One region of the Aminobacter sp. NyZ550 genome, then DNA from elsewhere that is predicted to be linked to it. Evidence: predicted binding sites of a transcription regulator. Region 1 holds the regulator's gene; each other region holds the start of a gene.
What was found. Region 1 encodes PhoB, which activates phosphate uptake and scavenging genes when phosphate is short. Its sites were predicted from a motif close to TGTCATNNANCTGTCAT; they were not measured.

Region 1 (9,861 bases):
CGCAGCGTTTCTGTTGGTCGTTTCCTGCTCGCAGGATTTGTCGGGTTGCCGCGAGACACCGGCGCCAGCGCCCTTGTTCGAGGCATATGACGCCTGCCAGGCCGAGTTGCCGAAGGTTCTGACCGCGTTCACATCGCGCGACAGACGCGCCTTTGCCAAATGCCTCGAGGTCGATCCCGCGCTCGAGGACGACTACGACCAACTGACCTGGAATGTGCTGCCCAACGGTATGCTCGAAGCGTCGCTGTCGGTTTCGAGCGTCGTCGTCGCGGCGGATGCGGCGAGCGGCAAGCCGGCCTATCTCCACTGATGCGCAAGCGTATCAGCCTGTCCCCTTCAGACCGAGGAGCCGACATCATGCGGATACGCTAAGCCGTTGAATTGATGCGGCGAGCGGAAAAACGATTCCGATTTTTGGACCGATACGCTAAGTATTCACCGGGCGATGTTAAAGTGAGAGGACTGACCACATGAAGAAGCTTATCCTTGTCGTTGCAGCCGTCGTTGCAATCTCAGGCTGCACGACGACCGAGCGCGACGTAGCCACCGGCACGGGCGTAGGTGCTGTTGCCGGCGCTCTCATCGGCGGCGGCCGGGGCGCACTCATCGGCGGTGCCGTCGGCGCGGCCTCGGGCCTGCTGGTCCGCAACCTGCGCAATGGCTACTGCGAATACCGCAACAGCCGTGGCCAGATCTACACAGCGCGCTGCCGCTAAACGGCTTTGCAGACAAAACCCGGCGAAGGCTCTGGCCTCGCCGGGTATTTCTTTGTGAACCGGGCTTCTTGCCGATGTCGCGGCGTTCAGCCGCGATAGGGTATGTCGATCTCCACCAGCAGTCCGTCCTTGGCGTAGCGGCGCATGATCTTGCCATCGAGCTCGCGGGTGATGTTCATGTCGATAAGCTTGGTGCCAAAGCCGGTCCTCTCAGGCTCCGATACGCCATTGCCGTTGCGTTCGGCCCAATTGAGCACCAGCCGCCGTTTCTTGCCCTGGCCGTTCATGCGCCAGTTCACCTTCAGGCCGCCAACCGAGTTGTCGCCGTCGCCATATTTCAACGCGTTGGTCGCAAGCTCATGGAAGGTCAGCCCAAGTGCCTGCGTCGTCGTCTCGTCCAGTTCGACCGTCGGACCATTCATCATGTCCTCCGGCAATTCCTTGCCGAACACCTGGCCCAACTCGATGCGCAGCAATTCGCTGAGATCGGCCTTTTGCCAGCGCGAGCGTGTCAGCATGTCCTGCGATGCTGCCATTGCCTGAAGCCGCGCCGAGAAGGACGACGAGAAGTCATTGATGTTCTCGGAGTGCGCCGCGGTCTGCCGCGCCATCGCCAGCACGCGGGCAATCGAGTTCTTGATGCGATGCTTCATTTCCTGAAGCATCAGGTCCTTTTCCAGCAGGCTCTTCTCGGTCGTCTCGTGCAACTGCGCCGCGGCTTCATAGGCGCGCTGCTGATAGCGCGCGACAAGCGCGATCGCACCCGCCAGCACGAGACCGAAAACCCCGAGCATCAGCGGCGCGGCACGCGGCGATGGCGGCGCAAACGCTGTGCTCGGCCTGAAATTGACGGTCCATCTGCGGCCGGCGACATTGGCCTCGCGCGTCACCGAAAACTCGTTGCCATAGCTGGGATCGGGTGGCACCTGCGAGCGGAACAAAAGCGTGTCATCGCCCATCGTCCCGTCGAATACCTCCACCGCCACCGGCAGTAGCGGCGCCTTGCCGAGTGCTGCCTGGAAAAGCTCCGATGTGCGGAAGGCGACATAGAGAAAACCAGCGGGTGCCGGACCTTCTGCCGCCGGGCGGTCGACGCGTGAAAGCACCAGGATCCCGGGCTGCTTCTCGTTGTCGCCCTGGCCGAGCAGCACCCTGCCCGTCGCCCTGGGTTCGCCCTGGGCCGCCATTGCCGATTCGATGGCGGGCCGGCGCAGCGGGTCGGTTGCCATATCGTAGCCCATCGCATCGAGGCTGGCCTTGCTCATCGGCTCGAACAGCACGATGGGCGTCCGCCAGTTCAGCGTCGTCTCAGGAAACAGCGCCCGGTCGATGCCGTAGCCGTCCTTCAGTTCGCGCATGACCGTCTCGCTCTGGCTGGTCTCGATCAGCCTGAGGAAGCCTATGCCGCGCAGGCTGGGGAAATTCTTCTCCGCATCGAGCGAAGCGAAATAGTCGCGGAACTGGTCGCGCGAAAGATGGCCCTTCTGCGCCACGAACATCGCTTGCGTCGCATGCAGCAAGGCAAAGTCGAATTCCAGCCTGCCCTCGATGCGGTTGAGCGCGTCGTCGGCGACGGACTGGAACTTGATCCGCGCCGCCTCCACGGTCGCCAGATACACGAGCCCGGCCATCGTCAGGCTGACGAGGGTCACGGCGATAAAGATCAGACTGGGGAAGTACTTTCTCAATTCCGGCTGGCTCGCGTCACCCACGCACCATTAAAGCACGATCGCGCAAAGGTGAAACTGCTTTTCGCGATCGTGCATTGAGCCAGACGTGCGGCCTGCCTGAGCCGGCAAAGGGCCTGTTCAGGCAGCGATCTGCATTGCCCCCGGTCCGGGCGTTGCGCCAGGCGGACACTTGCCGAGAATGATCATGCCCAACACCTCATCCTTGGTCACGTCCTCGGTGCGGGCCGTGCCGACGACCTGGCCGTTCTTCATCACGCAGACACGGTCGGCGAGATCGAACACGTCGTGGATGTCGTGGCTGATGAGAAAGATGCCGATGCCATCGGCCTTGAGCTGCTTGACCAGTTCGCCGACCTGCGCCGTCTCCTGTGGTCCAAGGGCTGCCGTCGGCTCGTCCATGATCAGTATGCGGGCATTGAACAGGATGGCACGTGCGATCGCCACAGACTGACGCTGGCCACCGGAGAGTTTGCTGACCGGCTCCTTGAAGCGCTGGAAGCGCGGGTTGAGCCGGCCCATCACCTTGCGCGCCTCGGCTTCCATGGCGACGTCGTCGAGCGTGCCATAGGCGGTCATGATCTCGCGTCCGAGGAATAGGTTGGCGGCGGCATCGACATTGTCGGCCAGCGCCAATGTCTGGTAGATCGTCTCGATGCCGTATTTCTTGGCGTCGCGCGGGTTGGAGATCGCGGCCTCCTCGCCCCGGACCATGATGGTGCCGGCGTCGCGCTTGTAGGCACCCGACAGGATCTTGATCAGCGTCGACTTGCCGGCACCATTGTGACCGAGCAGCGCCACCACTTCACCGGGATAGAGGTCGACCGAAGCATCGTCGACGGCACGGATGCCGCCGAAGGCGATGGAGATGTTCTTTAGGTCGACGAGCGGGATACGGGTCTGTTCCATGATCTTGGCTCCCGGATTTCGTTAGACGCGCTTGCGATAGAGCGTGTCGAGCCAGACGGCCACGACCAGCACCAGGCCAACGACGATGTTCTGCAGCGGTGTGTCGATGTTGAGCAGCACCATGCCCGACTGCAATGACTGCATCAGAAGCGCACCCAGCATGGCACCGGCAACGGTGCCGGAGCCACCGGCGAGCGAGGTGCCGCCAATGACCGCTGCCGCGATGACCAGCAGTTCGTCCAGGGTACCGAGCGAGTTGGTAGCCGAGTTCAGGCGAGCACTGGAGACTGCCGCCGAGATCGCCGCCAGCACGCCCATGATCATGAACACCTTCATGGTGATCCAGCGCGTGTTGATACCGGCGAGGTTGGCTGCTTCCGGGTTACCGCCGATGGCGAAGACATAGCGGCCAAAGCGTGTGCGGTTGGTGACGAAGGTCATGACGATGCCCACGGCCACCGCGATCAGGACGGGAATGGCGATGCCATGGGCGATGAACAGGCCGCCTTCAGGGATGGTAATGCCGTTGGCCTCGGCGTAGCGACGCACGATACCGATCGGCCAAGGGTAGGAGTTGGCGATCCAGATCGCGCCAAGGATGACCCCGCAGGTAACGGCGCCGAGAAATGCCTCTGCCCAGACTGGCCGCAGCGGAAACTTGAAGCGCTTGCGTTGCTGGCGGCCACGCAGCAGCAGGAACACCACAGCCAGGCATGCGACAAGGCCGACGATCCAACTCCACGTCGCTCCGATGGCGCCCTGCGGACCACCACCCATGAGCTGGAAGGTGGCATCGAGCGGCGCGATCGTCTGGCCTGACGTGACCCACCAGGCCGCCCCGCGCCAGATCAGCAATCCGCCCAGCGTCACGATGAAGGCAGGAACCTCCATGTAGGCGATGACGAAACCTTGCAGCGCGCCTATCATCAGACCAAGCGCAATACCAATGGCAAGTGCCAACGCCCAGATCCACGGATTACCAAGTTCGAGACCGACGGCTTTGACCAGGAAATGCACCTGGGCAAAGCCCATCACCATGCCGATCAGGCCTTCGGCCGACCCGACCGACAGGTCGATATTGCGCATGACGATAACCAGCACCATGCCGGTCGCCATAATCGCCACGGCAGACGCTTGCACCGACAGGTTCCACAGATTGCGAGCGGTTAGGAAGGTGCGGCTGTCGAATTCGAACGGGTTGACGCCAAGGCGCAAGCTCGAAATCACCTGCAGCCCGACCCAGATCAGGAGCAGCGCACCGACCATGCCGAGCATGCGCGTATCGATCTCGGTTGCCTTGAGAAAACGTCCGACCGGGCTGAGTTCGGTCGTTCGCGCTCGGTCTGCCGGCGCGTTGGTTGTCGTGTCTGTCATTGTTACCTCCCGACCGGATAGCCGTCTAAGCGGCAGCCGGTGTGCGCATGATAGGGTCAATCCGCCATGTCATGAAGCGGGCGCTTTTGAAAAACGCCGCGGGCAAGCCGCGGCGTTTGACCGACCGGATCGAACCGATCTCAGTTGCAGGCTGCGACCGAACCGGCCGCCACGCCCTGGCAGACCACGTCCTTGCCAACCCAGCCGGCGTCGATGACGACGTTGAGGTTGTCCTTGGTGATCGGAACAGGCGTCAGGAAGACCGAGTTCAGCTCGAGGCCGCCAGGCGTCTTGAACTTGGTGACGTTGGCGATCTCTTCCATCTTCTTGCCATCGGCGAGCTGCGAGGCGATTTCGGCGGCGTTCTTGCCGAGCTCGCGCGCGTCCTTCCACACCGAGACGGTCTGAGTGCCGAGCGCGATGCGGTTCAGCGCGGCATGGTCGCCGTCCTGGCCCGACACCGGCACCGAGCCGGCAAGGCCCTGTGCCTGAAGCGCTGCGATCGCGCCGCCGGCGGTGCCGTCGTTCGAAGCCACGACCGCGTCGATCTTGTTGTCGTTGGCGGTCAGGAACTGTTCCATGTTCTTCTGGGCATTGGCCGGCAGCCAGCCATCGGTATAGGCCTCGCCGACATTCTTGATCTTGCCGGCGTCGACGGCCTCCTTGAGCACTTCCATCTGCCCGGCGAACAGGAAGTCGGCGTTCGGATCTGCACCGCTGCCCTTGATGAAGACGTAGTTGCCTTCAGGCTTGGCGGCGAACACGCCCTTGGCCTGCATGCGGCCGACTTCCTTGTTGTCGAAGGTCAGGTAGAAGGCGTCCTTGTTCTCGATCAGGCGGTCGTAGCCGACAACAGGAATGCCTTCGGCGACGGCCTTGTCGACAGCCGGTCCGATGGCCGAGGCGTCCTGAGCGAGGATGATCAGGGCGTTGGCGCCCTGCGAGATCAGGCTTTCGACGTCGGTCAGCTGCTTGGCCGGCGACGACTGCGCGTCAGCCGAGATGTACTTGTCGCCGGCGGCCTCGATGGCGGCCTTCATGGCGGCTTCGTCGGTCTTCCAGCGCTCTTCCTGGAAGTTCGACCAGGAGACGCCGATGACCTTGTCCTTTGCCGAAGTCACTGCCGTAAGCGACAGAGTCATGGCAACGCCCGCCAGGATGGCGGTGGTAAACTTTTTCATTATTTCCTCCCTGCGCCCAATGGGCGCGCCTACTTCGCGATAGCCCTTGGAGAAGCTCTTTTTTTCGAGCCTCGAAAAAATACTGACTCAATGCCCGGCCACTGTCAACATGGTTTCGCGAGCGCTCCTTATTTTTTTCGGAGCCCGAAATAAATAGAGACATTTGGCGCTGGCTCTGTCACAATCACTTGGCGCGTAAGGGACTGCCGCTTAAGAAGGGCAGCGCTTCGCCGGGAGGAAGACGAGCACATGTCGGTCGGCATACGTCACGACGATCTGAGACGGCGCAACCGCGCCATGGTTATATCCGCGGTTCGCCGAGCCAGCCAGCCATCGCGCACCGAAATCGCCGCCACCACCGGCCTCAGCCATTCGACGATCTCGACTATTTCCTCCGATCTCATATCAGAAGGCATCCTTGCCGAGGCCAAGTTCAGCGAACCCGTCTCCATGAAACGGGGGCGGCCGCAGGTCGGGTTGATGCTCGATGCCGACGCTGCGTCTGTCGTTGCGGTCGTGCTCTCGCTCAACAGCCTGTCCGCCGCCATCATCGACTATGCCGGCAACACCGTGACCGAAGAGACCCGGCGGCTTGTCACGCAGCAGATGCCTGCCGAGGCGCTGGTCGACGAATGCGTCGGAATGGTCCGGCGCCTGATCGACAGGGCCGGCACTTCGGGCGGCGCCGTTCTACGCATCGCCATCGCCGTCCAGGGCATCACCGACGCCGCCTCGCGCAAGCTGTTGTGGTCTCCGATCACCCGCTACGACGACATCCCCTTCGCCGACCGGCTGGAGCAGGAGTTCGGCGTACCTGTTTCGGTCGAGAACGACTGCAACATGATCGCCGAGGCCCTCCGCTGGCGAGATCCGATGCGTTATCGCGACGACTTCATCGCCATCCTGCTCTCGCACGGCATCGGCATGGGCCTCGTCATCAAGGGCGAGCTGTTCACCGGCACGCAGTCGTCGGGTGCCGAGTTCGGCCACATGATCCATCGCCCGGACGGCGCGCTTTGTCGCTGCGGCCGCCGCGGCTGCATCGAGGCCTATGCCGGCAACTACGCCATCTGGCGCAACGCAAGGGTTGGCGACGAAAATGCCGAGCCGCTGGCCGACCTGTCCGACGACGACATCAGGGCCGTGGCCGATGCGGCACGTGACCATGATGGCCCCGAACGCGAGGCCTTCCGCAAGGCCGGCGAAGCCATCGGCTTTGGTCTCGGCTCGATGTTTGCGCTGTTCGACCCCGCCCCCCTCGCCTTCGTCGGCGTCGGCGCAACCGCCTTCGACATCATGGAGCCACATGTGCGCGCGGCCATCGCCAAGACGGCGGGCGGGCTGCACTCGAAGGCGATCTCCTTCGACACCGAACCCAACGAGGTTCCACTCAAACGCGAGGGCGCGATGATGCGCGCGCTGCTTGCCGTTGATCAGGAGATCATTGCCGCAGGCACGGCTCCACGCCGTGCCGGTGCCGACGTCGCCTAGCTGAGCGGAAAAGAGCCCGAAGCGGCTCAGTCCTCGCGGATGGCGTAGCCGGCACCGCGGATGGTCCGGATCACGTCAGGCATGCGGCCGTTGTTGACCGCCTTGCGCAGGCGCCCGACATGCACGTCAACGGTGCGCTCATCGATATAGATCGTCTCGCCCCAGACATTGTCGAGCAACTGGCTGCGCGAGAACACGCGGCCCGGGTGCCGCATCATGAATTCGAGCAAGCGGAATTCGGTCGGCCCGAGCTTGATCTCGCTCTTCTTGCGGTAGACGCGGTGCGACTCGCGGTCGAGCATGATGTCGCCGACCTTGAGCACCGAGGACAACACCTCGGGTTTGGCCCGGCGCAGCAGCGCCTTGACGCGCGCCATGAATTCCGGCGTCGAGAACGGCTTGACCAGATAATCGTCGGCACCGGTCGAAAGGCCACGCACCCTGTCGCTTTCCTCGCCCCGCGCCGTCAGCATGATGATCGGCAGGCGTTCGGTGTCGGGACGCATCCTGAGCCGGCGGCACAGTTCGATACCCGACAGCGCCGGCACCATCCAGTCGAGCACCAGCAGGTCGGGCACGTTTTCCTGGAGCCGGATCTCGGCCTCGTCGCCACGCGTGACGACCTCGACCTGATAGCCTTCGGATTCGAGATTGTAGCGAAGCAGCACGCCCAGCGGCTCTTCGTCTTCGACGACCATGACCTTGGGAGCGATCATTGGCTATACCTTGTCCTTGCGCATGGCCGCTTCTGGACCATGCGCTGATTTAACCTATGCAGCGCCCCCGCGCCAAACGCATGCGGTTGCGGAAATGCTCAGGCCGGAACCGTCGTCGTGGTCTCGTCGACCTTGGGCCGGTTCAGCGGCAGCTGCGTACCCGTCACGACGAAATAGGCGTTCTCGGCGATGTTGGTGACATGGTCGCCGATGCGCTCGAGGTTCTTGGCGCAGAACAGCAGATGCGTGCAGGCCGTGATGTTGCGCGGATCTTCCATCATGTAGGTCAGGAGTTCGCGGAACACGGCGGTGTACTGGATGTCGATCTTCTGGTCGTCGGCGCGCAGATCCTTCAGGCCCTCGGCCTGACGCGCGACATAGAGATCGACGACGCCGCGAACCTGGCCAAGCACCAGCTGCGCCATCGCATCGATCGAATGCGAGAGATTGCGCGGGGTCGGCGACTGGCCGACGGCGCCGACCCGCTTGGCAATGTTCTTGGCGAGGTCGCCGATGCGCTCGAGGTCACCCGCCATGCGGATGGCACCGACCACGGCGCGCAAATCCTGCGCCATCGGCTGGCGCTTGGCGATCAGCGTGATCGCCGAATTGTCGAGATCGCGCTGCTTGGCGTCCATGATCGTATCGTCGGCAACGACGTTTTGCGCCAGTGCCTGGTCGGACGTGAGAAGCGCGCGGATGGCGCCGGCCACCATTGCGCCGGAAAGATCGCCCATGTCGCGGATGAGCTGGTCGACGTGCTGAAGTTCTTCGTCGAAGGACCGGACTGTATGTTCGCCCATGATTTCTTCCTCGTATCGTGTGCCGCGACGAAACCCACTCAGCCGAAGCGGCCGGTGATGTAGTCCTGCGTCCGCTTGTCGTCGGGGTTGGTGAACATCTTGTCGGTCGGGCCTTCCTCGACGAGATAGCCGAGGTGGAACATCGCCGTGCGCTGCGACACGCGCGCCGCCTGCTGCATCGAGTGCGTGACGATGACGATCGTGTAGTTCTCGCGCAGTTCGTCGATCAGCTCCTCGACCTTGGCGGTGGCGATAGGGTCGAGCGCCGAACACGGCTCGTCCATCAGGATCACCTCGGGCGAAACGGCGATGGCGCGCGCGATGCACAGGCGCTGCTGCTGCCCGCCCGACAGGCCGGTGCCGGACTCAGTCAGACGATCCTTGACCTCGTTCCAAAGTGCCGCCTTCTTCAAGCTGGACTCGACAACCGCGTCGAGCTCGGCCTTGCTGCGCGTCAAGCCATGAATCTTCGGGCCGTAAGCGACATTCTCGTAGATCGACTTCGGGAACGGGTTCGGCTTCTGGAACACCATGCCGACGCGGGCACGCAGTTCGACGACATCGATCTTGGGATCGTAGATGTCTTCATTGTCGAGCGTGATCTTGCCGCCGACGCGAGCGCTGTCGATGGTGTCGTTCATGCGGTTGAGACAGCGCAGGAAGGTCGACTTGCCGCAGCCCGACGGGCCGATCAGCGCCGTCACCTGGTGCTCCCGGATATTTAGATCGACGCCGAACAACGCCTGCTTCTCGCCGTAGTGCACGATGACCTTGTCACCGCGCATTTTGATGGCTTCGTTTGGCTTGTTCATCTCGGAGCTCACTACCTCTTCGAGGGTCTTTTCGGTCATGATGTTCATAGCAAGATGTTCCTTGTCTACCAACGCCGCTCGAAGCGCTTGCGCAGGATCACGGCAATGGCATTCATCAACACGAGGAATGCGAGCAGGATCAGGATTGCTGCCGACGTCTTCTGCTGGAAG
Region 2 (9,861 bases), 2.4 Mb from region 1:
GGCCAGGCGCTCGACCTTCTGCCCGAAGAGCCGTGGGACAGCAATGTCTGGAAGGACTGGACGGCCAAGGTGAAGAAAGCGACCGGCCGCAAGGGCAAGGCGCTGTTCATGCCGCTCAGGCTGGCGCTCACCGGTCTTGAGTCGGGCCCGGAACTCGCAGATCTGTTGCCGCTTGTGGGGCGGGAAGGAACGTTGGCCCGACGGCCCTGACCTTGCGGTTGGGATCTGGTGCCGGACGAGGCACCGCCTGCGCCTGCGGTTCCTCCACCGGCCTGGCCTGCGGGGTGCTAGGTACCGGGCGTCCTTCGCCGGCGATGACCGAAAAATTCCTGTCCAGGCTGACATTGCAGCCGCAGGCCGGAACGCGCGGCAGGTCGAGACGCTTGTAGCGATAGGCTGTCGCAAGATTGCGGTAGGGCTGGCCGGAGCGGGCTGAAACCATGCTCTCCTGTGGCTGGCCGGCATTGAGGTGATAAAACAGCTCGATCTCGGTTCCAGGGCAGCTGGCTTCGCAATTCTTCTCGTCGCGCTGGAAATCCGAGACATCGGCTGCATTCGACATCGGGAAGAAGTATCCGTCGCAGGTGCGCACGCACAAGGTGCGGTATTCGCCCAAGCCTTGTTGCTGGCTGCGGCCGATGACGATGTGTTGCGGATAGCTTTCAATGAAGCTCAGGCTGGTCGCCTCGCCGCCGCGGATGACGGTCGCGCCGGCTTGCTCCGTCGCGCGATCGTTGCCTGCGCCTTCTTCCGTCTTCTTGCCCTGGTCGTTGCAACCCGCGAATTGCATCGCATCAAGAATGCGGATGCGCTCGCGCCGGACGTTCCTGTTCGGTCGCGCGGTCTGGCCGTCGAGCTTGCCGAGATTGTCCTGCATCTCAGCGATCTTGGCATTCAGCGCGGCGCACTGAGCGATGACGTCGCCCGAGATCGCCCTGTCGCAGCCGAGGTCGGAAGCCCTGATGCGGGCGAGGTCGATCTGGTCTTGCTGGGTGGCGGCGGCAGCGGCGAACTCGTCGGGTTGGGCGAAGCTGCCGGTTGCCTGGGGCGGCAAGTTGGCCAGTTCGACCTCGAGTTCCAGGCATTCCGCCGAGACGGCTTGCGACAATCCGGTGGTCAGCAACGACACGGCGACTGCGGCCAACAAGGCGATGGCTGGCCGCTTTACCGGGAATTTGCTTCTGCCGCGCCCGAACATCCCGCTTTCCATCGCCGCGCGACGCGCGGAACATGCCTCGGTTCGAACCCTAGCGCCGACGAGGTTAACCGTTTCTTTGGAAACGGCTAACCCGTGCCCGATCAGGACGCCGCGTGCGCGCGCTGCGACGCTTCGACGACGGCGAGTGCCGTCATATTGACGATGCCGCGCGAGGTAACTGAAGGCGTCAGGATGTGTGCCGGCTGCGCGGTGCCGAGCAGGATCGGCCCGACATGCAGCGCGTCCATCATCGTCTTGACCGTGGTCAGCGCGATGTTCGCCGCATCGAGATTGGGGAAAACCAGCAGGTTGGCTTCGCCCTTCAGCGTCGAATGCGGGAAGACACGCTGGCGCAGCACTTCCGACAGGGCGGAATCGCCATGCATTTCGCCGTCGCTGGCGAGTTCCGGCGCGATGCGCTTCAGGATCGCCGCCGCCGCCCGCATCTTCTGCGCGCTTTGCGAGTCGCGTGAGCCGAAATTCGAATGCGACAGCAAGGCCGCCTTGGGCTCGATGCCGAAACGACGGATCTCGTCGGCCGCCAGCATCGTCATCTCGGCGATCTCTTCGGCGGTCGGATCGACGGTCACGTAGGTGTCGGTGAAGAACAGCACGCCGCGCTGCGAGATCAGCATCGACAGCGCCGACAGATCGCGATCCTTGACGCCGTCGCGGGCGCCGACGATCAGCGTGACGTTGCGCAGGTGCCGCTCAAAACGGCCTTCCAGGCCGCAGATCATGGCATCGGCATCGCCGCGCTTCAGCGCGATGGCCGCGATGACCGTGTTGTTGGTGCGCACCATGGTGCGCGCCGCCTCGGGCGTAATGCCCTGGCGGCCGCCGAGGTCGATCAGGTGGTCGACATAGTGACGGTAGCGTGGATCATCCTCGGGATTGATGATGTCAAAGTCGACACCCGGCCGGATGCGCAGACCGTAGCGCTTGATGCGGACCTCGATGACATGCGGACGCCCGATCAGGATCGGCTTGGCCAGCCCTTCCTCCAGCACCACCTGGGCGGCGCGCAGCACGCGCTCGTCTTCGCCGTCGGCGTAGATGACACGCTTGGATGTTGCCTGCTTGGCGTTGGAGAAGATCGGCTTCATCACCAGGCCGGAGCGGAAGACGAAGCGGCTGAGCTTGTCGACATAGGCGTTGAAGTCGGCGATCGGGCGGGTCGCCACGCCGGTTTCGCAGGCCGCCTTGGCAACGGCAGGCGCGATCCTGAGGATCAGCCTGGGGTCGAAGGGCGAGGGGATCAGGAAGTCGGGGCCGAAGGTCGGCGTCTCGCCGGAATAGGCGCGCGCCGCGACATCGGACGGTTCTTCGCGCGCGAGCGCAGCAATTGCGCGCACGGCAGCCATCTTCATTTCTTCATTGATGGCACGCGCGCCGCAATCGAGCGCGCCGCGGAAGATGTAGGGGAAGCACAGGACGTTGTTGACCTGGTTCGGAAAATCAGAGCGTCCGGTGCAGATCATCGCGTCGGGACGGGCGGCACGCGCCACTTCCGGCATGATCTCGGGATTCGGGTTGGCCAGCGCCAGGATCAGCGGCTTGTCCGCCATCTCCGACAGCAGTTCCGGCTTCAGCACACCGGCTGCCGACAGGCCGAGGAAGACGTCTGCGCCGCCGATGACATCAGCCAGGACGCGCGCGTTGGTGTCCTTGACGTATGGGTCCTTCCAGCGGTCCATCTCCTCGACGCGGCCCTTGTGGGCGACGCCGAAACGGTCGGTGACCCAGATGTTCTCGACCTTGGCGCCGAGGGACACCAGCAGGTTGAGGCAGGCGAGTGCCGCGGCACCAGCGCCCGAGGTGACGATCTTGACGTCCTCGATTTTCTTGCCGGCGAGTTCCAGGCCGTTGAGAACGGCGGCCGCGACGATGATCGCGGTGCCGTGCTGGTCGTCATGGAAGACCGGGATGCGCATCTTGGCTTTGAGCTGCTCCTCGACTTCGAAGCACTCTGGGGCCTTGATGTCCTCGAGGTTGATGCCGCCGAAGGTCGGCTCGAGCGCCGCGATCGTCCTCACCATCTGCCCGATCTCGGGCGCGTCGATCTCGATGTCGAAAACGTCGATGCCGGCGAATTTCTTGAACAGAACGGCCTTGCCTTCCATCACCGGCTTGGATGCCAGCGGGCCGATATTGCCGAGACCGAGCACGGCTGTGCCATTGGAAATCACGGCGACCAGATTGGCGCGGCCGGTATAGTCGGCGGCGGTCTCGGGATCATCCTTGATGGCGAGACAAGGGGCGGCGACGCCGGGCGAATAGGCCAGCGCCAGGTCGCGCTGGTTGCCGAGCGGCTTGGTCGCCTGAATCTCGAGCTTGCCGGGAATGGGGTGCTTGTGGAAGAAGAGCGCGGCCTGATCCAGATCGGACAGTGCTTCCTTCTTCTTGTCTTCCCCAGCCATGTCCCGCTCCTTCAGAATCCAACAGCAAAGGCCGTTATTAGCACGGCCAGCACGATTTTCGAGGCTTCAACGGCCAAATGGACGTTGAATCACTTTCAAGCGCCGGAACTGCAATCATTCCAGCGACTTGCGGGTGGCGGTTGAGAGATTGATTCGGTCTTTTGTGAGGCTTGGCTGAAACAGCGCGTCCTTGCGACGCGCTGTTGGCTGCCTTTGGGATAGGTTCGTGCCGCCGTGAGCCTAGAATGAGCTCACGTAAAGCCCGCCGTCGACAGGAATGTTCTGACCGGTCATGTAGCCTGCATGGGTCGAGCACAGGAAGGCGCAGATCTGGCCGAATTCTTCCGGCGTACCGAGGCGGCCGGCTGGTATGCCGGCGCTGAGGCGGGCGCGGCGCGCAGCACCTTCCGCCGGATCCTCGATGCTGCCGGGCTCGTGCGGGCCGCGCAGGCGGTCGGTGTCGAGCTTGCCGGGCAGCATGTTGTTGATGGTGACGTTGCGGTCGGCGACAGTGCGCGCAACGCCTGCCAGGAAGGCTGTCAGGCCGGCGCGGGCGCCGGAGGACAGGTCGAGGCCGGGGATGGGCGTGTAGACCGACAACGAGGTGATGTTGACGATGCGGCCGAAGCCACGCGCCGCCATGCCGTCGATGACAGCTTTGATCAACTCGATGGGCGTGACCATGTTGTTGGTGACGCCGGCAAGGATCTTCTCGCGGTCGAGCTCTCGGAAGTCACGGTAGGGCGGACCGCCATTGTTGTTGACCAGAATGTCGGGGTCAGGGCAGGCGGCGAGCAGGGTCTTCTGGATCGCCGGATCGGAGATGTCGCCGACGATTTCGGTGACCGGCACGCCGTAGCGTTGACGAATTTCGGTTGCCGTGCGGCTCAGGATGCCGGCGTCGCGGCCGTTGAGGAACAGCTCACAGCCGGCTTCGGCCAGCGCCATCGCGCAGCCCTTGCCGAGGCCCTTGCTTGAGGCGCAGACGATTGCCTTCTTCCCGCTGATGCCGAGATCCATGATCGTTCTCCTGTCGGTGATGACCCAGCCTAGAACTGCCCGGTCAAAGCCGCAACCGTCATACGGCTGTTGCATGAATCTGGGCATAGCCACGGCAAAAGCAACGGGTCGATTGCCATGTCCGGCACGAGCACACGCAATTTTCGCACGCTGTTCATCTCAGATGTGCATCTGGGATCGAAGGGAGCGAAGGCCGATTTCCTGATCGACTTCCTGCGTCACCACGAGGCCGAGAAGATCTTCCTCGTCGGCGATATCGTCGATGGTTGGCGCCTGCGCCGGTCCTGGCATTGGCCGCAGACACACAACGACGTCGTCCAGAAATTGCTGCGCCAGGCGCGCAAGGGCACCGAAATCACCTACATCGCCGGCAATCATGACGAGTTCGCCCGCAATTTCCAGGGCGTGCATTTCGGCGGCATCGTCGTTGCCGATCGGGCCATCCACGAGGCGGCCGACGGCAAGCGTTTCCTGGTCATCCATGGCGATCAGTTCGACGCGGTGGTGCAGAACGCCCGCTGGCTCGCCTATCTCGGCGACTTCGCCTATGACGCGGCGATGGCGATGAACCGGCTGGTGGCGCGCTTCCGCCGCACCTTCGGCATGCCATACTGGTCGTTTTCGTCCTGGGCCAAGGTCCGGGTCAAGAAGGCCGTCAACTTCATCGGCGCCTTTCAGGACGTGCTGACCGAGGAAGCGCGGCGTTCGGAAGTGGACGGCGTCATCTGCGGCCACATCCACCATCCGACGATCGAGAATTTCGACGGCATCCAGTACATCAACACCGGCGACTGGGTCGAAAACTGCACGGCGGTCGCCGAGGATTTTGATGGCAGCTTCGTCATCCTGCACTGGCCGCACGTGCTGGCGGGCAAGCTGGTCAACGAACCCTTCGTGCCGATGGTCGTCGATCAGCGCGCCGACAAGGCAGCCGCCTGAACGGAACGACATCGATGTGCAGCTCCAGATATGCCTCGCGCCCATGGCGGGATGGACCAGGTCATGCGGCAATTGCCGCGCCGCGCGTTGCCGAGACGCTGCTAAGACGGGCACGGCGGCTCGGCGCGCACCACTTGCCGATGGAAGCGCAGGCTATGCCGCGCCTTGGCCGATAAGGCCGTAGCAGCTGGCCCAAGCTTTGGGTAAATGCTCGGCCCCGTTGGCTTTCGTGGCGTGGCCGCCCATGGTAAGGGATCAGGCAAATCGGTGAGGCTTGGTTGGTTCGGGTCGCGCCCGGACACACTTACCCACCATGACATTACCGCCACTCACGCCAGAGCAGCAGGTCAAGCCACGACGCTTTGAGCTGCGAATCTCCCTGCTTTTCGCAGCACTTTTCGTGCCGATGGGCGTGCATCTGCCGTATTTTCCGCTGTGGCTCGAAGCCAAGGGATTCGATCCCGAGCAGATCGCCATCGTGCTGTCGGCGCCAATGTTCCTGCGCGTCATCACAACTCCATTGATCGCGGCCATGGCCGATCGTGCCAAGGACCGCGCCAACGTCTTCATCTTCCTGGCTGCATCGTCCCTGCTTTTGTCGCTCGGCTATTTCCTCGAGCCGACCTACCTCATCGTCTTGGCCGTCTCGCTGGCGCTGGCCGTGGTGTGGACGCCGCACTCGCCGATAGCCGATTCCCTCGCACTCTCAGGTGTCCGCCGCTTCGGATCGGACTATGCCGCCATGCGCATCTGGGGGTCGATCGCCTTCCTCGCCGGCAGCCTTGGCGCAGGCTTCATCCTGTCGCTGACCGGTGCGGACGCGGTGCCGACGATCATCTCGATCGGCCTGCTCGGCTGCTTCCTGATGTCGTTCATCTCGCCGCGCCTTGGCCGACCGCGCAAGGCTTCACCGCTCTCGGCGACCGACATGCAGGCGGCGCCAAAGCTGTTCAACCGCTATTTCCTGCTGATGGCCGGCGGCACCGGCGTCATCATCGGCAGCCACGGCTTTCTCTATGGCTTCGTGTCGATCTATTGGAAGTCGCTCGGCATCAACGAAACGATCGTCGGGTTGCTGTGGAGCTGGGGCGTGGCGGCCGAAATCGTCATGTTCATGTTTTTCACGCGGCTGTTCGGCAACAGATCGACGGCACTGGTGCTCGTGTTGGCGGGCGCAGGCGCTATCGTCCGCTGGGTCGCATACCCGTTGATCTGGCCGCTCGGTCTGGGTGTACCTGGCTTCTTTGCCGTCCAGAGCCTGCACGCCGTGTCGACAGCGCTGGTTCTGATTGGCGTGCAAAAGCTGATCGCCGAGTCGGTTCCGGAAGAGCGCACGGGCGCTGCCCAGGGTGTTGCCTATTTCGCCAACGGCATGTCGATGGCGATCGTGACGCTGCTGTCCGGTCCGCTCTACCAGCGCTTCGGCGTCGACGGCTTCTATTTCATGGCGGCGGTCGCCGCCTGCGCTATCGTGCTTGTGCTGCTTGGATCCCGTTCAGCCCCAAAGTTCGGGCAGGGGCGGCGACACCATTGAACCCTCGTAGACAAGCCCCGGCGAACGGTCGCGCGCCAGGAGCAGCGGGCCGTCGAGGTCGACGAACTCGGCGCCCTGGGCGAGCAGCACCGCAGGCGCCATGGCGAGCGAAGTGCCGACCATGCAGCCGACCATCACCTGGAACCCGATCGCGCGGGCCTGGTCGCGCAGTTCGCGTGCTGCCGTCAGCCCACCCGACTTGTCGAGCTTGATGTTGACGGCGTCGTAGCGGCCCTTGAGCTCGGCGAGATCGGCGGCGATGTGGACGCTCTCGTCGGCGCAGATCGGCACAGGATGTGGGATGCGGCCGAGGATCTGGTCGGCGCCGGCGGGCAGCGGCTGTTCGATAAGCGCGATGCCGAGCTGGGCGGCAGCGGCAAGGTTCTCGGCGATGTTGGCATCGGTCCAGCCTTCATTGGCGTCGAGGATGATGCGGCTGTCGGGGGCGGCTTCGGTGACCGCGCGGATGCGGGCGATGTCGTTGTCGCCGCCGATCTTGACCTTGAGCAACGGCCGCGCCGCGTTGGCGCGGGCCTGGGCTGCCATAGTCTCGGGTTCGCCGAGCGACAGCGTGTAGGCGGTCTCGAGCGCCAGCGGCGCAGCAATGCCGAGCCTGTCCTTGACCGGCACGCCGCTCAACTTCGCTTCCAGGTCCCAGAGCGCGCAGTCGACGGCGTTGCGCGCTGCACCGGCTGACATCAGCGTCAGAAGGTCGGTGCGCGAAGCACCGTCCTCGATGGCGCGGCGCGCCTGTTCGATCGCCTCAGCCACGCTAGCCATGGTCTCGCCATAACGCTTGTAGGGCACGCACTCGCCGCGTCCGATGACGCCTGATTCGGCGATTTCGCAGGTGATGACCTCGGCTTCGGTCTTGGAACCGCGTGAGATGGTGAACGTTCCGGCGATGGGAAAACGCTCGTCAACGACCGAAAGGACACGCGTCATGAAAATCTGCTCCGTTCAACTGCTTGGCGCGGCTGCGAAAATCGACATGCCGCAGCCGACGCGTTAAGTAGTGTGCCATGTTGACCATCGGCAAACGGGAAGCAAGCGGCGGGGCAGCCGACGGCCGAGATCACCGACCGCAGGTTGCTGTGGCGGAGCGCGAAGGCGTGCTCGCCTGTGTGTTCACCGGGATCTGGACCACCCGCACCGTTGCCTTCGTCGACGCCGAGATGCGCAATATCGAAGCCCGCAAGGGCTACAAGACCCTGGCGCTCGACCTCGGCGGCATCGAGAAGATCGACACCGCCGGCGCCTGGGTCATCGACAGGCTCGTCAGCGCCAATGAGAAGAAGGGCGTCGAGGTCAGGATGGAAGGCCACAGCGAGGTGGCCAAGATCCTGCTGGGCGCCGTCAGCGAGGCCGTGCGGCGCGAGGGCGAATCTGCCCCGGCTGGTCCGCCCAACATCGTCATGCGCATGCTTGAGGCTGTAGGCCGCCGCGTCTACGAGATGCGCGACGACTTCCTGTCCTCGATGAACATCCTTGGCGCAACAATTCGCGGCGCCCAGATGAAGCTCGGCCGTGGCCATGCGGTCAATCCGGCCGCCATCTTCAACCAGATCGACCGCATGGGCGTCGGCGCCATTCCCGTCGTCGTACTGATGTCGGCAATCGTCGGCGCCATCGTCGCCCAGCAGGGCGCCTACCAGCTTGCCTATTTCGGCGCCGATATCTTCGTCGTCGACCTGGTCGGTGTGCTGGTGTTGCGCGAACTCGGCGTGCTGATGACCGCGATCATGATCGCAGGCCGCTCGGGCAGCGCCATCACCGCCGAGATCGGCTCGATGAAGATGCGCGAAGAGGTCGACGCGCTGACGGTCATCGGGCTCAATCCCATCGGCGTGCTCGTGTTCCCGCGCCTCGTGGCCCTGGTCATTGCGTTGCCATGTCTGACCATCATAGCCAATTTTGCGGCGCTGGGCGGCGGCATGCTGGCGGCATGGCTCTATTCGGACATTCCGATTGCCGCCTTCATCGACCGCCTGCGCCTGGCAATCGACCTCAGCACCATCTTCGCCGGGCTGATCAAGGCGCCGTTCATGGCGCTCATCATCGGCACCATCGCTTCCGTCGAGGGCATGAAGGTCGGCGGCAGCGCTGAATCGCTTGGCCGCCACGTCACCGCGTCGGTGGTCAAGGCCATCTTCGTGGTCATCATCCTCGATGGCCTGTTTGCCATGTTCTACGCAGCGATCAACTTCTGACATGGCAAACCGGACACAGACTATCGAGGCGGAGAGCCAAAGCCAGGACGCCAGGGGCGAGGTGTTGCTGTCGGTGCGCGACCTGACGGTGGCCTTTGGCGACAAGGTCATTCTCGAGGATCTCGATCTCGACATCCGGCGCGGCGAAATTCTCGGCTTCGTCGGTGCTTCGGGGTCGGGCAAGTCGGTGCTGTTGCGCACCGTGCTTGGCCTGATCCGCAAGCGATCCGGCACGATCAAGCTGTTCGGCGTCGATCTCGAGCAGGCCAACGAGGAGGAGCGGCTCAGGATCGACATGCGGGTCGGTATGCTGTTCCAGCATGGCGCGCTGTTTTCGGCGCTGACCGTGCTGGAGAACGTCCAGGTGCCGATGCGCGAGTATCTCGACCTGCCGAAAAAGCTGATGGACGAGCTCGCCATGCTCAAGATCGAGCTCGTCGGTCTGCCGCCTGACGCGGCCCGCAAGTTTCCGTCCGAGCTTTCCGGCGGCATGATCAAGCGCGCGGCACTAGCGCGGGCGCTGGCACTCGACCCCGACAT
Region 3 (9,861 bases), on a different replicon from region 1:
TCGAGACGGGTGGAGGCGTCCGGTGCCGGAACGAACCTGATCTCGTCGAGATAAGCGATCCTCGCACCAGCATAACCGGAGCCTTCCTCGGCGCGCGGCTTGTATTTGTCAAAGCGCGTCAGCTGGATGTATTGATCCGGCTTGCGCTCCTTGAGTTGATAGGGGCCGGTGCCGATGACCTCGACCATCGGGTCTGCCTGCTTTTCGCTGGGCAGCATGATCGCGGCGGAATTGTTGAATGCAAGCAGAGCCGGCAGTGCTGAATAGGGCTTGGTCAGGGTGATACGAATTGTCGACTGATCGACAGCCTCGATCTGCTTGACGGTCGGAGCGATCTGCTTACCCCGGCCTGCGAGCTTCATCCAGCGGTCCAGGGAAGCGACGACGTCTGCGGCGTCGAACTGGGTGTCGTCGTGGAAGACGACGTCCTGGCGCAGCTTGATGGTGTACACGGTCCCATCGTCGTTCACCTCGGGCAAGCTCTCCGCCAGCAGCGGCGCGACATTCCAGTTCTTGTCGAAGGTAAAGAGCGTCTCGAAGATGTGCTGGCTGATCATGCCGACGAGATCTGTCGACGTAATCATCGCGTCGAGCGTTGGTGGCTCTCCAACCGTCGCGACATTGATGATGCCACCTTTGGTCGGCTCCGCATAAGCCGCAGATGCAGTTGAAAGCGCGGCCAACGCAGAAACAAGAGCCAGTCTCATCGTCATAATGCCAGTCCTCCCAGACTTCCAGTGTAATGGAATATATTCCATATTTTAGAGGCTAGGCTTTTGTCGGTTGTTGTCAAACCATTTCTGCCGATCCAGTGGCATTGATGCTTGGGCCAATGCACGTCGATCCCTCTTCGCCGAGCTCCTTCGGGGCGCGGAGGTTCGCCCGGTTAAGACCGGCCCTGATGGCATGGAACGGCGTGCCCACGCCCACACGGCCGTGAAGCTTGGCGTTGCGCTTCGGTTGTGGAGCGGCGCCGCGTCAGCGGTCCCTGATCTGGTGGAGCTGATGCCTGGACCGCGGCTGGATCTCGATATCGCCAGGCGACATGGCCTGCGTCTGGTCTTTCTGCCATGGTCGAACCTGCCGAGATATATTGTATATATATACTTAAATTTATGTGCATCTTAAAAGCAACTTCATGAATAGAGGATAGTTTGATAATTGATCACCTCCATAGGTCGCATGGGGGTGCGGTGTGGTCGCGTCAAGTATCTTTCCCGAGATGCAACAGACAGGTGCGAATGGCTCAAAAGTACAGACTCTCAATTATTCAGTCTCAGGTGATACGGACTCTGATAGCTTTAAATCTTGGCAACAGCTTCTGGCGTCGCTGTTCAGGGTGACGCGGCCGTTTCATCGGCGAGAGCATGGTTTTTTCGCCTCGCTGACCGTTTACCACCTAGGCTTGGCGCTGGTTCTGCACGGAAAGAGCGATGCCGTGCGCTACTCGCGATCCGATGCCTGGACCCTGCGCGATGACTTGGATCATCTTTTCATCCATGTCTGCAGCCAGGGCGGCGGCCATCTCAGGCGCGCCGGCGAGAACAGGCGACTGAACCATCTCGATGTCGGGATCGTCGACCTGGCAAGCCCGCTCGATTTCGTCGCCTATGCCAGCGAAAGCGTAAGCCTTGTGTTGCCGCGATCGCTCCTGTCGCCGACCACCGGCGAACTGGACAGGCAGCATGGCCGCATTCTGTTGCGGGACACCCCGGTTGGCGGTCTGCTTGGGCAGCACATCGTGACCTTGTGCCAGACGGCGCCACGGCTATGGCTCCACGAGGCGGTGGCGCTCGCTCGGGTGACGGCGAACCTGGCCGACACATGCCTGGGCATCGGCGCCGTCTCGTATCCGGCGCCCACGACGACGTCTCACGGCGGTCTCATGCGGTCCATCCGAGGTTACATCGAAGAGCGGCTGCATCAGCCGGAACTGGCGCCCGAAGAACTGGCCTCAGCGTTCCTCATTTCGCGAAGCCAACTCTATCGGTTGTTCGAGACATCTGGCGGCGTCAGGCACTACATCAGCCGCCGCCGCCTTCGCCGCGCGCTGCTCGACATCTGCAGCCCGGCCCTTCGCCATAGGCGTATCGGCGACATCGCCTACGATCTCGGCTTCAGGAATGAGGCTCATTTCAGCCGGATTTTCCACGACGCCTTCGGCAGTTCGCCCCGTGCCGCACGCGCTGCCAGCAAGCGCGGAGATGCTGAATGGCTCGCGGTCGCCTCTCCCGCACCGGGCGGTAATCAGTTGGAGCATTGGCTCAAAGAGTTGATGGCTGGGTGACCTACCCACAGGCGCCTCGCGGTGGAGAGCCAGCAGAGCTTGCTGGGACAGACAGACATGTTTTTGGGACGCCAGCCGGAGGACGGGCCTCCGAAATTGCGACAGATTATATTTAGCGGCGTGGCGAAAGGTTACTTAAAATACTACGAAATATTCTTGGAGCTAAACAAAAATTCTAAGTGTTTCGTGGAATTTAGGCGCGCTTCGCGGCGATTTCTGTTGTGTCTGATTTTTGTCAACCATAGTTCCAGGAGGCCAAAATGGCTAAGCTGCACATCTACAAGAAGGTCGGGAATACATGGACGAAGATCGCCAATGGTGACGGCACCGTCAGCACCGACGAGCCGTTCACGGTTACCTTGTCGTCAGGGTCCGTCACCAGCGGAAACACCTACGACATCAGGCAAGGCCAGTCGGTGACCGGCGACCTGTGCAATTGCACTGCGGTCAACGGCAAGAACGCGACCTTCAGCGCGGCGGCGGCCGACGAGGTGGAGACCTACGAACGGGATGTCGCACGGCAGAGCCTGGCGAGCTTCTACGCGGCCCTGGACGCGGTGTCCAAGGCAGTGACAATCCTTGTCGATCTCGATGACCTGGCCACGCTCAAGACCAACAACTACGCCATGTGCTTTGCCAAGAAGGTCGCCTCCGGCAGCGACGGCGGCAGCTACAACGTCGTCTGGCAGTCGCTGACCAAATATGTCTACAGCACTGCCTTCTCGTGGACGCCTCAATTCTCGCTGTTCGGTACCAATGTCTTCGCCGACACGGTGACGGTCACGGCGACAACCAACCAGCGGGCGCTCGGCCTCGGCCAGCAATGCCTGCTCGACACGAACGGTATCCTGCAGCCGCCGGCGACCGGCGGTCCAGTCACCGGTGTCTCCATGCAGAACCAGTTCGGCCTGATCCACCCGGCGCTGAGCCAGATCTCGACGCTGAACGGCGTCCAGCAGACGACGCCGCTCTACGTGGCGCCCAGCGGCATGGTTCAGGGCTCGGTGACGCTGACCCCGATCGACACCGTGATGGTGTGGTTCCAGCAGGACATCGCCACCTCGACGATGTTCAGTTCGGCTCGCTCCATGTCCACCGAGATCGACCTCACCTCGACCAACACCGCCACCCGCCTCTACAAGGGCGGCCAGTGGTCGACCCCATCCTGACCTGCAAAGACTCCCGGGCGGCGCTCGTCGCCCGGGAGGTCTTTCGCGGCAATGCAATACCCCCTCACCATCGTTCGGCGCTCGTCGCATCTGTCATGAAACCATCATGCTGTTGTCATCGCGCTGAAATCTCATTGCCCCAAACGAGGACCGCAATTCCGTTCAGGCAAAGAGGTTTCCCATGTCACGCAAGCTCCTGCTTTTGACGTCCGCGCTGGCGGCGTCCGCAGCCATCCCCGCTTATGCCGACCAGGCGTTCAACCGGATCGCCACCTTCCCGGTCGCAACCAATCTGCCGGCTGGCGTCGACGCCGCGACCCTGACCTCGTCGGAGATCATCGCCGCGACCGAAGACGGCATGACGCTGGTCTACTCCGACAGCCCGCTCGGCGCCGTCGGCTTCATCGACATCACCGACGCCAAGGCGCCGAAGGCTGCCGGTATCGTCAAGATCGAAGGCGAGCCGACTTCCGTCACGGTCCTGGGCGGCAAGGTCTTCGCCGGCGTCAACACATCGAAGACCAAGCAGGAGCCTTCGGGCAACCTGACCATTATCGACCTCGCCTCCAAGGCAATCGACGCCTCCTGCGATCTTGGCGGCCAGCCGGACTCGGTGGCGCTGAGCAAGGATGGCAAGTTCCTCGCCATTGCGATCGAAAACGAGCGCGACGAAGAGCTGAACGAAGGTGCGCTGCCGCAGCTGCCGGCCGGCAATCTGAAGATCGTCTCGTTGAAGGACGGTACCGCCGACTGTGCGTCGATCAGGACGGTCGACCTGACCGGTATCGCAGCGGTTGCGCCGGAAGATCCGGAGCCGGAATTCGTCGCCTTCAACGAAGCTGGAGAGATCGCCGTCACGCTGCAGGAAAACAACCACATCGCCATCGTGGATGCAGCATCGGGCAAGGTCGTCTCGCATTTTTCGGCAGGCGAAGTGACGCTCGAAAACGTCGATACCAAGAAGGATGGGGCGCTCAGCTTCACCGGCAAGGTCGAGAACGCTGTGCGCGAACCCGACGCGGTGAAGTGGCTCGACAATGATCGTCTCGTCGTTGCCAATGAAGGCGACTACAAGGGCGGTGCGCGCGGCTTCACCATCTTCTCCAAGTCAGGCGAAGTGCTCTACGAGTCCGGGCCATCCTTCGAATACCAGGCCGCCGCCGCCGGTCACTATCCCGACGCCCGCAACAAGAAGGGCATTGAGCCGGAAGGCCTGGAGTTCGCCCAGTTCGGCGGCCAGAAATACATCTTCGTTGCCGCCGAGCGGGCGTCGCTGATCGGCGTCTACAGAGACACCGGCAAGGAGCCGGAATTCGTCCAGCTGCTGCCCTCGGGCATCGGCCCCGAGGGCCTCGTCGCCATCCCGCAGCGCAACCTGCTGGTCACTGCCAACGAGACGGATCTCGTCGAGGACGGCCTCGCACGTTCGCATGTCATGGTCTATGAACTCGGCGAAGGTGCAGCCAACTATCCGCAGATCGTGGCAGCTCCCAACGAAGACGGCACGCCGCTCGGCTGGGGCGCACTTTCGGGTTTCGCCGCCGATCCCAAGGAAGCCGGCAAGCTCTATGCGGTGTCGGACTCGGTCTACCGCTCGGCGCCGGCGATCTTCACCGTCGATACGACCAAGACCCCTGCCCTGATCACCGCAAAGACCGTCGTCACGCGTGACGGCAAACCGGCGCAGAAGCTTGATCTCGAAGGCCTGGCACCGGATGGCAAGGGCGGCTTCTGGCTCGCCTCCGAAGGCCGTACCGACAAGCTGACCCCGCACGCCATCTTCAACGTCAACGCCAAGGGTGAGATCAAGGAAGAGATCGCGTTCCCGGCCGAGCTGCTGGCGCACGAGACACGCTTCGGCCTCGAAGGCATCACCACGCTTGGCGAAGGCGACGACCTGACCCTGGTCATGGCGATCCAGCGCGAATGGGCAGACGACCCCAAGGGCCAGGTCAAGCTCCTGGCCTACAAGCCCAAGGACAACGAATGGTCGGCGGTCCGCTATCCCCTCGACAAGACCGAGAAGGGCTGGGTCGGCCTGTCGGAAATCACCGCCCATGACGGCAAGCTGTTCATCGTCGAACGCGACAATCTGATCGGCCAGGAAGCTGTCAACAAGCGCATCTATTCAGTGGCGCTCGATGGCTTCAAGCCGGCCAAGCTCGGTGGCGAACTGCCGGTGGTGGCAAAGACCCTGGTGCGGGATCTCCTGCCCGACCTCAAAGCAAGCAACGGCTACGTCGTCGACAAGGTCGAGGGCTTTGCCATCGATGCGTCGGGCGAAGCCTTTGTCGTCACCGACAATGATGGTGTCGACGACTCTTCGGGCGAAACGCTGTTCATCCGCCTGGGCAACATCGCTGCCATCAACTGACAAGATGGCATGAGCCAAACGGAAAAGCCGCGGATTGATGCCGCGGCTTTTTCTGGTCCGGCTCAGCGGAAGTTACATGCTGCTCGGAGGTTCAGTCGATCTGCAAGACCAGCGCCGGATGCAACTTTTTCAGGTTCGGCAGCGACTTCGACTGCCATGGGATCTCGGAGCTGCCGCGCACGACGAGCTGCACGTCTGGGTGTTTGCGCACCTCGATGGTGAACTTGGCCAGAAGGTTGATGCCGGATGAGTTGAGAAACTCGAGGTCGGTCAGGTTGAGCGTCATCGTCTCAGGCTTTTCAGCCAGAATGGCGGTCATGACAGCCAGCACCGGCGCATAGGCTTCCGAGCCGGCAAGCCGCATGGAGCCATCGAAATAGATATCGCTGTTTTCGGTCCAGACGCGATAGTCATCGGTTCTTACTTCCATGTGCGCCTTCATTCTTTCCTAGTGAGCCTGCGAGATCGGGATCGTGGCGTAGGTCTCGACGTGCACCCGGTTGCTGGACTCAACCGGGCTGAAGATCCATGCCAGTCTGGCGCCATAGTCGCTCATCAGCGTCAGCAATCCAAGCCCCGAGCCGGTAGCATCGGGGTCGGCGGCATTCGCCTCGATTTGCTGGATCAAAAGGTCTCCCGGATCTCCTATGGTAATCTGGGAGAGAAGCTTCTGAAACGTTATCGCGGTCTTGTCTGCCACGACGTTGGAAACCTTCACCTTGAAATTGTTTGAGTCCATCGATGCTTCGACGATGATCTCGCCCGGCTCGCGAAACTTCACGGCATTCTCGATCAGCTCGTTGACGAGGTATCCAATGCTGTGGCGCACTTCCTTGTAGTCGTTTCGCGACGCGTGGAAGGGCAGCGCGAAAAGATCAGCGATGAAGTCCGAAGTCGTTGCGCAGTGGTGCCATTTCAGGTCCAGCGGCCCGTCAAACAACCTGACGCGGCTGATGTTGTCCCGCATGCCCATCGCAATGTCGGCCGGTCCATACATAGTTGTCATGTGCTCACCTGTGCCTCATGACGACGAGTGTAATGTCGTCGTGTATCTTCCGTGTGCCGATATACGCCATCAGGTCGTCGACAATTCCGCTCTTGATCTCTTCCGCGCTGCTACCGTAGCGTGATCGTGCACTTTCGCTGAGCCGGTCGAGGCCGAACAGTTTGCCGCCCGTTCCTTCAGCCTCGGTCACGCCGTCGGTGTGAAGAATGATGACGTCGCCGCTGCTGAACGGGATGTTGCGAGTGGCGACAAACGGCGAGATGTCCCGTTCGAGGCCGACCGGCAAGCCGAGGTCGAGCGTGTCGATGCGCTCGACCTTGCCCCCGTCGCGGACGACAAGCACCTCTTCATGCTGACCCGACAGAACCAGGCGCTCGTCTTCATAGTCGAGGAAGGCCAGTGACAGGTGCTTGTCGGAGTTGGTGCGCTCCAGGTTCTTGAAGATGGCGCGGTTCAAGCGGTCGAGGAACTGGCGGGGATTGTCCTCGCCGGTCTCCTGCAGCGCGCGTGCCACCGACTGCACCATCAGCATCAGCACGCCGCTCTCGAGACCGTGTCCAGTGACGTCGCCAATGCCGATCTTCAGGCGGTGCCCATCCTGTAGGACGTCGTAATAGTCGCCGCCGACCTCGTCTGCCGGCCGCATGTAGGCCGCGATCTCGATACCCGGGATCAGCGCCAGTTCGCGTGGCTTGGGCAGCACCATCATCTGGATCTGGCGCGCGACGTCGAGTTCGGCGCCGAGCCGCACATTTTCGCTGCGCAGCTTTTCGTTGAGCGTCGAGATTTCGACATTGGCGTCTTCGAGATCCCTGGTGCGCGCGTCAACCAGCTGCTCGAGGTTCTCTGTGTGGAAGCTGATCTGCTCGGCCATGCGGTTGAAGGCCACACCGACCTCGCCCACCTCATCCTTCGACGGGATGTTGACGCGGACGGAATAGTCCTTTGCCTGCAGCCTCCTGGCGCCAGCTGCAAGCGCGCTGAGGCCTGCCGTGATGCGCTTGGACAAGCCAAACACTGCGGCAAACACGATCATCAGTGAAACGATGATGGCCAGGAGCTGATAAAGCAGAATCCGGTTGGTCGCCTTCGAAATGCTGTCCTGCGCTGCAAACAGCGCAGCATAGATCTCGCGCTCGGGCACGACGATGCCGACCGACATCGCCTGTTTTTCGATAGGCCCGGTGGTCCATAGGTTTGTCGGCTTCAGCCCCTTCAGGACAACGATGTAAGGGACGTCCTCCCCGTCCTTCTCCAAGAGGACATGCTGAATCGCACCGTCATTGCTGCTGTCGAGGTCGAGGGTTGCGATCGCTGGTTGGGTGCTGGCACGCAGAGAGCGCTCGAGGCCGGTAACCCCGTCCGTGCCCTTTTCATTTGAGGAAACCAGCCCGATCGTCGCTTCGCTCTTCGCGTTGATGGCGACCACATTGCCGTTCGGCATCGTGAGGAAGCCGAAACCCGTTTCGGCGATCTTGACGTTCTCGACGATCTCGGCGAGCTGGTCGAGGGTGATATCGGCGCCGGCGGCACCTGCCACGCCCGTGCGGTCGCGCGTCCACAGCGGATGGAAAAAGCTGACGATCAGCTTGCCGGTGATCGCGTCGGTATAGGGCGCGGTCTGGGTGATGTCGTTGTCAGGGATGAAACGCGACGCCGGATCGAGCGCCCATTTCTGCCACGAGCCATAGATGCCGGGGAAAAAGAACTCCCAGAATTCCGAATTGTTGTGGCCGGGATAGAGGCGATCGAAAGTCTGCGCCTGGTCCGTATAAGGCGCCGTCCTGAAGATCGGGCGCTCCTTCGGGCCAATGTAATACATCTGCAGCTTTGACGAACCGCTGGTCAGCAGGCTAGGCGCGACGAGGTCGAGCACCGCGCTGTTTTCAATCTCATCCTGGACCGCCGGCAGCGGCTTGTGGTCGGGGCCAAGCAGGTAACCCCAGACGCTGACCACGGAAGGTGCGCCTGGCAGGTTCTGCGCCCACTGTCCCTTGGTGTCATAGACCACATTCACCGAGGCTGCGGCCTGGTTTGCCAGCGTGGCGCCGACCTGCTTCTGCCGGTCAGGGTCGTCGATCTGCCCTTGTATGACGCCGGCAAGCGTCTTGACGTCGGCATGGACCCGGTCGAGCAACAGGTCGACCCGCGACGCCGTCGACTCGGCATAGGAGCGGATATACTCCTGGTTTGCCGTCGTCAGGCCGGCGCCGACCTCGGAGGTCGCGTCCTGGGACAGCCGCTGCACGTTCCACAGCGCCAGGCCGCCGCTCATCAGCAGGTCGAACAGCACTGCTCCGCCCACCACCAGCACGAACTTCGCGCGGAAGGAATGCAGTCCGAAACGAGGGGTGTCCTGCATGTCCGTGCTCATAGTGGCTTCTGCCCTGAGGCAGCCCAGATTGGCCAACCGGCATACCCCTTCGGGTGGAGGGCGGCCGAGATGTGGTCCTTGAACCCTTGCCTGAACTGCTTGATGAACTCGCCGGAATCGCCGCGCTTGACGGCCATGTCGCCGGCATAGACGTCTTCCCATGCCGCGATCATATCGGCAAAGTCCTTCGGGTCGCCGTCGAGATTGGTGACCATGAACTGTTCGACGCGGATGTCGTCGAAGCCAGCATCGGCCAGATAGCGCCGGCTCTTGGGCCCGAGCTCGACGTCCATGTCGAAATGTTCGAACAGTTTGGCTACCTCGTTGTAGGTCCAGCGGATGCTTTCGCCGCGTGGTTCGCCCAGGCAGTGCGAGTTCTTCTCGTTGGTGATGTAGACCCGGCCACCCGGCTTGCAGATTCGGAACAGCTCCTTGAGGATCTGCGCCGGACGATTGAAGATCTGCAGCGAGTGCCGGCAGGTGACGAGATCGAACTGGTCGTCATCGAGCAGCATCTCGGAGGCATCGCCATAGGTGTATTCGATGCCGGTGATGTCGAACTCGCTGGCGACGTTGCGGGCGTAGGCCAGGCTCGACTTGGAGTGATCGAGGGCGACGATCCGCGACGGCTCGAACTCCTTCTGCACCAGC

Region 2: N7E70_RS19180 (UDP-2,3-diacylglucosamine diphosphatase) is a predicted target of PhoB. The motif match lies at 4,695-4,711, and genes of this name have one in related genera.
Region 3: N7E70_RS28325 (esterase-like activity of phytase family protein) is a predicted target of PhoB. The motif match lies at 3,548-3,564, and genes of this name have one in related genera.

Annotation. Positions count from the first base shown of each region.
Region 1 is NZ_CP114190.1:1,473,031-1,482,891, reverse strand. Features, by position in the region: gene N7E70_RS07390 (hypothetical protein) at 1-310, shown strand, start outside; gene N7E70_RS07385 (YMGG-like glycine zipper-containing protein) at 471-716, shown strand; gene N7E70_RS07380 (CHASE domain-containing protein) at 803-2,404, opposite strand; gene N7E70_RS07375 (ATP-binding cassette domain-containing protein) at 2,525-3,313, opposite strand; gene N7E70_RS07370 (sugar ABC transporter permease) at 3,335-4,687, opposite strand; gene xylF (D-xylose ABC transporter substrate-binding protein) at 4,828-5,868, opposite strand; gene N7E70_RS07360 (ROK family protein) at 6,118-7,359, shown strand; gene phoB (phosphate regulon transcriptional regulator PhoB) at 7,386-8,075, opposite strand; gene phoU (phosphate signaling complex protein PhoU) at 8,174-8,878, opposite strand; gene pstB (phosphate ABC transporter ATP-binding protein PstB) at 8,917-9,738, opposite strand; gene pstA (phosphate ABC transporter permease PstA) at 9,756-9,861, opposite strand, start outside.
Region 2 is NZ_CP114190.1:3,859,727-3,869,587, reverse strand. Features, by position in the region: gene gltX (glutamate--tRNA ligase) at 1-210, shown strand, start outside; gene N7E70_RS19195 (DUF2865 domain-containing protein) at 128-1,129, opposite strand; gene N7E70_RS19190 (NADP-dependent malic enzyme) at 1,300-3,618, opposite strand; gene N7E70_RS19185 (SDR family oxidoreductase) at 3,859-4,638, opposite strand; gene N7E70_RS19180 (UDP-2,3-diacylglucosamine diphosphatase) at 4,756-5,577, shown strand; gene N7E70_RS19175 (MFS transporter) at 5,891-7,111, shown strand; gene dgcA (N-acetyl-D-Glu racemase DgcA) at 7,073-8,056, opposite strand; gene N7E70_RS19165 (ABC transporter permease) at 8,134-9,321, shown strand; gene N7E70_RS19160 (ABC transporter ATP-binding protein) at 9,323-9,861, shown strand, end outside.
Region 3 is NZ_CP114191.1:209,567-219,427, reverse strand. Features, by position in the region: gene N7E70_RS28340 (ABC transporter substrate-binding protein) at 1-713, opposite strand, end outside; gene N7E70_RS28335 (helix-turn-helix domain-containing protein) at 1,223-2,287, shown strand; gene N7E70_RS28330 (hypothetical protein) at 2,548-3,456, shown strand; gene N7E70_RS28325 (esterase-like activity of phytase family protein) at 3,638-5,830, shown strand; gene N7E70_RS28320 (slr1659 superfamily regulator) at 5,922-6,260, opposite strand; gene N7E70_RS28315 (slr1658 superfamily regulator) at 6,279-6,836, opposite strand; gene N7E70_RS28310 (SpoIIE family protein phosphatase) at 6,841-9,198, opposite strand; gene N7E70_RS28305 (class I SAM-dependent methyltransferase) at 9,207-9,861, opposite strand, start outside.